One region of the Lysinibacillus fusiformis genome, then DNA from elsewhere that is predicted to be linked to it. Evidence: riboswitches for the same ligand, from Rfam matches in the RefSeq annotation. Region 1 holds a riboswitch; the other holds the start of a gene.

Region 1 (4,431 bases):
ATATGTCATGGATGGATGATTGGCCGATTGAAAAACGTATTGAAGCTCGAGCGATGCAAGGGATGACGATGGCAGGTATCGAATCTAGTATCATTAATGAGAAGGGTGAAGTACCTTGGGATGGCGAAACAATGGGGGAATTGCGTTTAAGAGGTCCATGGATTTCTAACGAATACTATCGGGATGAACGAACAGCAGATGCCTATCGAGATGGCTGGTTATATACTGGTGATATTGCAGTACGAACAGAGGATGGCTTTATTAAAATTACGGACCGTACGAAGGATCTTATTAAATCAGGTGGCGAATGGATTTCCTCTGTTGATTTGGAAAATGCACTGATGACACATGATGCAGTTTTAGAAGCGGCTGTCATTGCCATGCCTCATGCTAAATGGCAGGAGCGTCCATTAGCTTGTGTGGTATTGAAAGAGGGACAATCAGTAACTGAACATGAGCTTCTTGCCTTTTTAGAAAATCAATTTGCCAAATGGTGGGTACCAGATGCAGTCGTATTTTTAGAGGAAATTCCAAAGACATCTGTTGGAAAATTTCTGAAAGCAAAGCTGCGAGATAATGTAGCAGATTTTTATCCTAGATCATTGGTATAGTTAAAAGAGCGATTTCCCTAAACGGAAGTCGCTCTTTTATTGAGTTATTTAGTTAACATGTGGAAAACTTGTTCAACGTCTTTATCACCACGACCAGAGATATTAATAATAATGCTTTCCTCAGGTGATAAAGTTGGTGCTAATTTTAGAGCATGTGCGACTGCATGTGAGCTTTCAAGAGCAGGAATAATACCTTCAACCTTGGAAAGTACTTGGAATGCTTCTAAAACTTCTTCATTGGTCACGGTCACATACTCAGCACGACCAATTGTTTTCAAATGGCTATGCTCAGGTCCAGCACCGGGATAATCTAAACCAGCTGCTATTGAATAGGTTGGGAGCGGATTACCGTCTGCGTCCTGCAGCACTAAGCATTTGAAGCCGTGTAGCTCACCTGGTGTTCCTTCGTTTAAGGTAGCAGCTTGATCCGGCTCTATTCCAATAAGGCGAACATCTTCGTCTGCAATATAGTCAGCAAATGCCCCAATGGCATTACTACCACCGCCGACACAGGCAAGAACCGCTGTTGGAAGCTTTCCTTCTTTCTCTAAAATCTGTTCACGACTTTCGCGGCTAATCACTGATTGAAAATGTTTAACCATTGTAGGGAAGGGATGTGGACCAACTGCTGAACCTAATAAATAGAACGTAGTTTCATAGTTTTCTACTAAGTCAGCAAATGCTTCATCAACTGCATCCTTTAGGCGACCCTGCCCTTTATCAACCGCTACGACTTTCGCGCCAAGAAGCTCCATGCGAAATACGTTCAATGCCTGACGCTTTGTATCCTCCAAGCCCATATAAATCGTGCAATCCATTCCAAACATGGCACAAGCTGTAGCTGTTGCTACACCATGTTGACCTGCACCTGTTTCGGCAATCACGCGGTTTGCTCCCATACGTTTGGCTAGTAAGATCTGTCCTAGTACATTATTGATTTTATGTGAGCCTGTATGGTTAAGGTCTTCACGTTTTAAATAAATTTTTGCACCACCCAATTGCTTTGTTAAATTTTCTGCAAAATAAAGAGGGGATTTACGACCAACATATTCACGGAAATAGTAATCTAATTCTTGCTTAAAGTCATCATCCTCTTTATACTTTTGAAAATTCTCATCTAGTATATTTAAAACATTTTGAAGCTCCTTTGGAACAAAGCTTCCACCAAATTCACCGAAATATCCCTTTTTCTCTACTATTGTACTCATCTTTACTCGACTCCTCTATGCTAATTTTTCCATAAAAAAAAGCCACTCCAATCCCTCATAAAAAGGACGAGTAACCGTGGTGCCACCTTTATTCGCAATTTTTGCGCGCTTTCCTGCTCCGGTAACGGGGAGCAAATCGGCCTTACATTTGATAAGGCTGCTCTGAAGTCCATTCACAAGTCTGTACTACTGGTTCACACCACCCACCAGCTCTCTTGAAGTAACAATGCTTGCTACTACTCTTCTTCCTTGCATTTATTAGAAAGAATTGTAGAATATTTTCAGAATAGTGTCAAGAAAAAAGACGAATCTAAAAAGACCCGTCAGTTAAATCAAATTATTAAAGTGAAGGCGTTTGTTTAATACATACATAATCGGCGCACCAACAGCTAATACAACAAATTCACCCGCCGCTACTGTTAGCCAAGTCCAAAAGAATGGCAGCTCTAAGGCTAAGTTCAGCTCAAAGGCAATGATAAACATGGTGCATGTAAATAGCAATGTATTAATAATTAAACGTGCCCATATATTTTTGACAAATTTACAGATTAAAATAAACAGGCCAAGTGTAATCATTGAATGACCTACACCAAACACTAAATCGTAAATGCCAAGTGGTGAAAAGAGATTAGAGATCAATACACCAATAATAATCCCTACGGCAAAGCGTGGATTAAATGCTACTAAATGGTTAAACATCTCGGATACTCGGAACTGTACCTCCGTAAAACCAAATGGTGCAACAAGCATGGTCACAGCTATATAGAGAGCCGCAATGATACCACTTGCTGCTAAAAATTTTATTTTCATATTCATTTCTCCTTAGTTTTTTTTCGTGGGATGGTTACGAACCACGGTGCTTTCACACAAGTAAATATTTTATTATACATATCTAGTAGAAGTCAAATGTCAGACTTTGTCTATAATGTCCTATCGTCGCAAAATTGTCATAAATATTTTTTACTATGTTGAAAAAAGAAATAGAATAACTAAAACAGCGTAGTTTAGCGGTTTAAAGCGCCAAATTGAATGAAAAACTAAAATATTTTGTCACTTTTAAAAGTCAGAACATTCATAATGTTGTTGACTGAGCTCGATAATAACGATAATATAGCGATACATTCACACTTTGTTTGGATAAAGTGCGGTAGATATTTGAGAACATAATCGGGGGGATTATTTGTGAAAAGCAATGTGAAGAAGCTATCATTCCTTCTTTTTGGATTAGTGTTACTACTTGCTGCTTGTGGTAGTGGTGGCTCTAGTACAACAGATTCAAAAGGAAATGAAACAAACAATGCAAGTGAGAGCGGAAATGCAGACGATAAAACATATAAAATCGGGATTACTCAAATTGTTGAGCATCCATCGTTAAACGCAGCAACGGAAGGCTTTAAAAAAGCAATTGAAGATGCTGGCTTAAAAGTTGAATACGATCCACAAATTGCGCAAGGAGATAACAGCCTTAACACAACGATTGCTAACAATCTAGTGAGTGCAAACGTAGATTTAATTTTTGCTAACTCTACACCTTCTGCACAAGCAGCTGCAACAGCAACAAGTGATATTCCAATTATTTTCACATCGGTTACAGATGCTGTTGGTGCACAGTTAATCGACTCAATGGAGAAGCCAGGGAAAAATATTACAGGCACAATTGATCTACATCCTGAAACGATTTCTAAAACAGTAGCATTCTTACAAGACCTTGGTGCGAAAAAAGTAGGGATGGTCTACAATGCGGGTGAGCAAAACTCAGTTGCACAAGTTTCAGAAGTGAAAAAGGTTATGGATGAACAAGGTTTAACGGTGGTAGAAGCATCAGCATCCACTTCAGCAGATGTAAAGCAAGCGACAGAATCTCTAATTGGTAAAGTAGATGCTTTCTATATTATTACTGATAACACAGTAGTTTCTGCTTTAGAATCGGTAATTGATGTTGCCAATACGAATAAATTACCATTAGTCGTAGGAGAATTAGATTCTGTGGCACGTGGTGGTTTAGCTGCTTATGGATTTGAATATTTCGATATCGGTTATGAAGCAGGTCAAATGGCTGTGAAAATTTTAAAAGGTGAAGCAACACCTGCTGATACACCAGCACAATATCCTCAAAATCTGAAACTATTAATCAATAAAAAAGTAGCGGATGATTTAGGAATCGAAATGAAAGATTCTTGGGGTGCAGAAATTCTAGAAAAGTAAAACGAAGCGGGGGAGAACTATCCCCGCTTTATCTTCATTTTACAAGCGATATAAATAATTAAGAGATTTAGGAGATGATTCAACGATGTTTTTAGCATTATTTGGCGCAGTGGAGCAAGGAATCATCTATGCAATTATGGCACTTGGTGTATATTTAACATTTCGGGTGTTAGATTTTCCGGATTTAACGGTTGATGGAAGCTTTGTAACAGGGGCGGCAACGGCAGCAACAATGGTTTTGCTTGGCTACCACCCAATCTTAGCGACTTTAGTGGCAATTGTTGCTGGATTTATTGCTGGATGTATGACAGGAATTCTTCACACGAAAGGAAAGATTAATCCACTATTATCAGGGATTTTAATGATGATTGCTTTATACTCGATTAATCTACGCATCATGGGGTTAA
Region 2 (4,431 bases), 600 kb from region 1:
TAGCATTTGTAGTTTTAGGAATAACAGCTGCTAATAGTAACTGGATTTATCATATCCCTAAAAGTGTTGGTAATTTATGGTTATTTATAGGGGTTTTATTAATTGTTTTAAATGTTATTGGGTTTGTACCACATTCAAGGGGTGGATGGGATAGTAGTTCACTTATTTATGCAATCTATGAGACCTTTTTATGTACAGGACTTTCAATTGGTTTAATTGAATTATTTCAACGTAAATTAAATAGAGAATCAAAATGGATGGAGATTCTAGCCAAAAATTCCTTTTGTGTTTATATAATTCATATTCCGGTTTTAATTGGAATTCAATATATTTTAATTAGTGTACCTGTTTCAGGCTATATAAAATTTGTATTAGCATCACTATTGGGGATTGTATTTAGCCATTTAATATCGTATTTTATTATTCGAAAATTACCGGTTATTAGTCTACTATTCTCTGGTACAAATCATAGACGTTCTCAAAGTTTAGTCGATAAATTTAATAAGAAGAGTATATATTAGTTCTCTGCTTGTCTCCAATTCTCTCTTTGACAACATACCTGCGAGTTTTTATAACCCAGGCTATTCTCGCAGGATTACTTTGGATATCAACAGGATCTTTATGAAGATATTCCTTTAAAGAAAACATCAAAACTCATCATAAGTTGTGTAATAAGATCATCTTCGCCTCCACCAAGACACCAGTGGGTTAATACACCAATAAACATTTGAATAGTTAAGTCTGCCAGTGTTTCAGGGGGTAATTTTTGTGTAAATTCCCCCGTTTCTTGTCCATGTTTAAAAATTGGTATCAATAAAGCACGAAGATTATTCATATTATCTATGTGATTATTTAAATTATTAGCACTTGAGAGAGTTGCCATTAAAGTTGCTCTTCTTAATGACCTTGTATAGTTTAAATTATGTACGATATTAATTAACGAAGAGAGTAGTTTAGGCACAACTGGACTTGTGATATTCATTAATTTTTCAGCTTCCGAATAGATTGAAATTCTTTCGAAATCTTCTATGACTGCCTCTTTTGTAGGAAAATAATTAAAAAAAGTTCCCTTAGAAACTCCAACTAATTTCACAATATCTTCAACCTTTGTCGACTCATATCCATTTTCTGAAAATAATTTGAAAGCGGCGTTTGTTATAGCTAATTTAGTTTGTCTTTTCTTTTCTTCCCTTCCCAAATTTATTCACTCCATTTCTTACAATAACGTTATTATTAATTCTACTATAAATAACTGTTTAAAAAGTAATTATTGTTTTAATAATACGTATTAAGAAAAACAGACAGCTAATATTGATATGCTCCCAATTAGGTAGACAAATAAAAAATTCATCTTATCTAATTGGGGGCATTTTTGTATGGCCTTTTATAAACATCCCGAAGAATTAATGTTACCTATTGTTCATTTATATCAAGACACTAGCGTTGCATTAAAATAGCTTAGGTTTTAATTTGAGTCTGAATTTTTTGTAAAAGTTTATGGATTTTCCTAAGGAACTTTTGAGCATTCAGCAATTTACAGGGAGTGACAGCATCCTAAATCTTCGAATACTTAGCTACATATGAATGAATATAATATACTCAAAAAGAAGTTTATTTGATCCTGTGGCGCTACCACCAGGTAGTGTGACTGCTTCTTGCGTTAACTAATAGACATCCCCCATAACCTCTGAGGATACTCCTCTAGCTTTTAATTCTCCAAGGTTCGAGTTGCTTTTTTTTAATCCTCTATCTACGGTTATAGTTTCTCTTTTCAAATATGCATTAAGAAAAAGATTAAAACATATTTTGTCATAGTCTTTTCCTTATACCCACTTATCAATGTGGCGTCATGCTTCGAAGATATTTTCCATGATTTTGCAGGGGATCCAAATAGCCTCACTTCTTTAGTTCGACCCGTTCAGCTACCACATTCAATACACAGATAGATGCGGCTCCTAACTATTACTTCCTTATGAGTGACACACAGCACTCCGTTTGTCTCGAATGCATGCTACATAAATAATGGCACTTAAAGTATTAAATATATATATAGTTTACGTTTAATCTTTGTGATATTTAGGGTGTTTTTGGGAAAAATGTTTATATAAATTGCAGTTAATCAATACAAATCAGATCGGTTACATTTGCTTCATACAAATGTGCCTGTTTTTTTAAAAACTACCTTTACTTATGATTAGGTTCACCGTAATGTATCTAAATGAGGTTTATTCTTCTTTTCGACAGTAAAAAAAACAGAGAGGCTTTCCAAAATACTAGAACAGCTTCCGATGCTCAAGTATTTTGTAGTTCCAAACTATTTTAAAGTTGTAATTCCTCAAGTTATAGACAAAAAGGATGAATATAATGAAATATAATAAATCAATTATGCTAAAGCTAATCAATGAACATCGAACATTGCATGATGAATTAAAAAAGCTAAAATCTGAAATGGGTTTAGAGAAAAATTTTGCAGTAAAGGCATTGTATCATTCATATGTTGCAGAGGATGGTCCTTATATGAAAGAATATCAGGATTTAGAGCGATTATAAATCGGGGTGCTACTAACAAATGGTTAGCAGGATAAGTGGAAATCTTTAGTTTAAATGATTCAAGAATTTCGGAAACATTTTTCTATTTTCATTAAAACCACACTTTATTATGATACAGTTCTTCGTGACTAGTCTAAGTGCAGTTTTCATATTGCTTGTAAGTCGTATTCCATAGGGTAAGATTTTATAAAAAAATGTATTTGACGTGCTGTACTATTTTTTGTACGATATTGAAGAAAAGAATGCCCGGACTAGAACGGGAGAGGTTCATAGCTGATACCCTCTATAAAAAACTATGGAAACATGACAATATGCCATGTCCATATCGGACGTGGCTTTTTTATGTTTTACTTATGTTTTAATAGACTGATTGGTGATGCCTCTCTTGAAAAGTGTTGGGAAACATTTTTACAAGGAGGTTTTTTTATGTCTGGCAGAAGTCATGAAGAAGGATTAAAGGATTTAACCCTATTAGGTAATCAAGGTACAAAGTATTCCTATGATTATGCACCTGAGGTATTAGAGGCAGTGGATAATCTACATGCCAATCGAGATTATTTCGTTAAGTTTAATTGTCCCGAGTTCACTAGTTTATGCCCGCTGACAAATCAGCCGGATTTTGCCACGATGTACATCTCGTATATCCCGGATAAAAAAATTGTTGAGAGTAAATCACTAAAATTGTATTTATTCAGTTTTAGAAATCACGGCGATTTCCATGAAGATTGCGTCAATATCATTATGAATGATTTAATTGCATTGCTTGATCCACGATATATTGAGGTTTGGGGGAAATTTACTCCACGTGGGGGTATCTCGATCGATCCATGGTGTAACTATGGGAAGCCAGGAACGAAATATGAAGAAATCGCCAAATATCGTTTAATGAACCACGATCTTAATCCAGAAAAAATTGATAATCGATAAATGAAGATTTGAATAGTTCAATCAAGAAAGAGGTTTTTAGCTACCCTCTTTAAAAAACTAAGAAGAAAGCAGCACTTTTTCTTAGAGTGCTGTTTTTTTGATATAAGGGAGTTTTATAGATGAAGCAGGAAAAAGCAATTGTTGTATTTAGTGGAGGTCAGGACAGTACAACTTGTTTGTTTTGGGCAAAAGAACGTTTTGAAGAGGTTGAGGCAGTCACTTTTGATTATGGTCAAAGGCATCGTCTTGAAATAGAATGTGCAAAAGAGATAGCGAGTGAACTTGGAATCAGGCATCATATGCTTGATATGTCACTCCTGAACCAGCTTGCTCCGAATGCTTTGACACGACAAGATATTAAAGTAGAAGACGGAGATAATGGTGAGCTGCCATCGACTTTTGTTCCTGGTCGAAATCTTCTCTTTCTTTCATTTGCAGGTGTTTTAGCGAGTCAAATAGGAGCTAAGCATATCGTGACTGGCGTTTGTGAAACAGATTTTAGCGGATATCCAGATTGCCGAGATGTTTTTATTAAATCCTTGAATGTAACGTTAAATTTATCGATGGATGATTCTTTTGTAATTGATACACCGTTGATGTGGCTGAATAAGGCACAGACATGGGAGCTTGCTGATCAGTTCGGGGCATTGGATTTTGTTCGAGAAAGAACGTTGACTTGCTATAACGGTGTCATAGCTGATGGTTGCGGTGAATGCCCAGCATGTAAACTACGAAAAAAAGGACTTGATGAGTATTTGCGTTATAGGAAGGAGTCTTAAAGCATGTCAGATTTTAAAATCGTCGAGAGACTCCAAAAAATTGATGTGGATATTCAAAAAAATCAATTGAACTATCATGCAAAGCGTGTTCTCGTAAGCAAGGAATTTACCTTCGATGCTGCTCATCATTTACATGATTATGAAGGGAAATGTAAAAATCTGCACGGTCATACCT

The links. Region 1 has a riboswitch for preQ1 ahead of JTI58_RS11525 (QueT transporter family protein). Riboswitches for the same ligand answer to the same signal wherever they lie in the genome.
Region 2: linked by a shared signal. The riboswitch ahead of queF (preQ(1) synthase) and the one ahead of JTI58_RS11525 (QueT transporter family protein) in region 1 are both predicted to bind preQ1.

What each region holds. Positions count from the first base shown of each region.
Region 1 covers NZ_CP070490.1:2,348,850-2,353,280, forward strand. Annotated here, with positions in the region: gene JTI58_RS11515 (long-chain fatty acid--CoA ligase) at 1-611, shown strand, start outside; gene trpB (tryptophan synthase subunit beta) at 656-1,819, opposite strand; T-box leader at 1,879-2,078, opposite strand; gene JTI58_RS11525 (QueT transporter family protein) at 2,147-2,629, opposite strand; PreQ1 riboswitch class I at 2,636-2,680, opposite strand; gene JTI58_RS11530 (ABC transporter substrate-binding protein) at 3,002-4,024, shown strand; gene JTI58_RS11535 (ABC transporter permease) at 4,110-4,431, shown strand, end outside.
Region 2 covers NZ_CP070490.1:1,749,189-1,753,619, reverse strand. Annotated here, with positions in the region: gene JTI58_RS08710 (acyltransferase family protein) at 1-521, shown strand, start outside; gene JTI58_RS08705 (TetR/AcrR family transcriptional regulator) at 620-1,198, opposite strand; gene JTI58_RS08700 (hypothetical protein) at 2,365-2,550, shown strand; PreQ1 riboswitch class I at 2,807-2,853, shown strand; gene queF (preQ(1) synthase) at 2,977-3,477, shown strand; PreQ1 riboswitch class I at 3,501-3,544, shown strand; gene queC (7-cyano-7-deazaguanine synthase QueC) at 3,597-4,256, shown strand; gene queD (6-carboxytetrahydropterin synthase QueD) at 4,260-4,431, shown strand, end outside.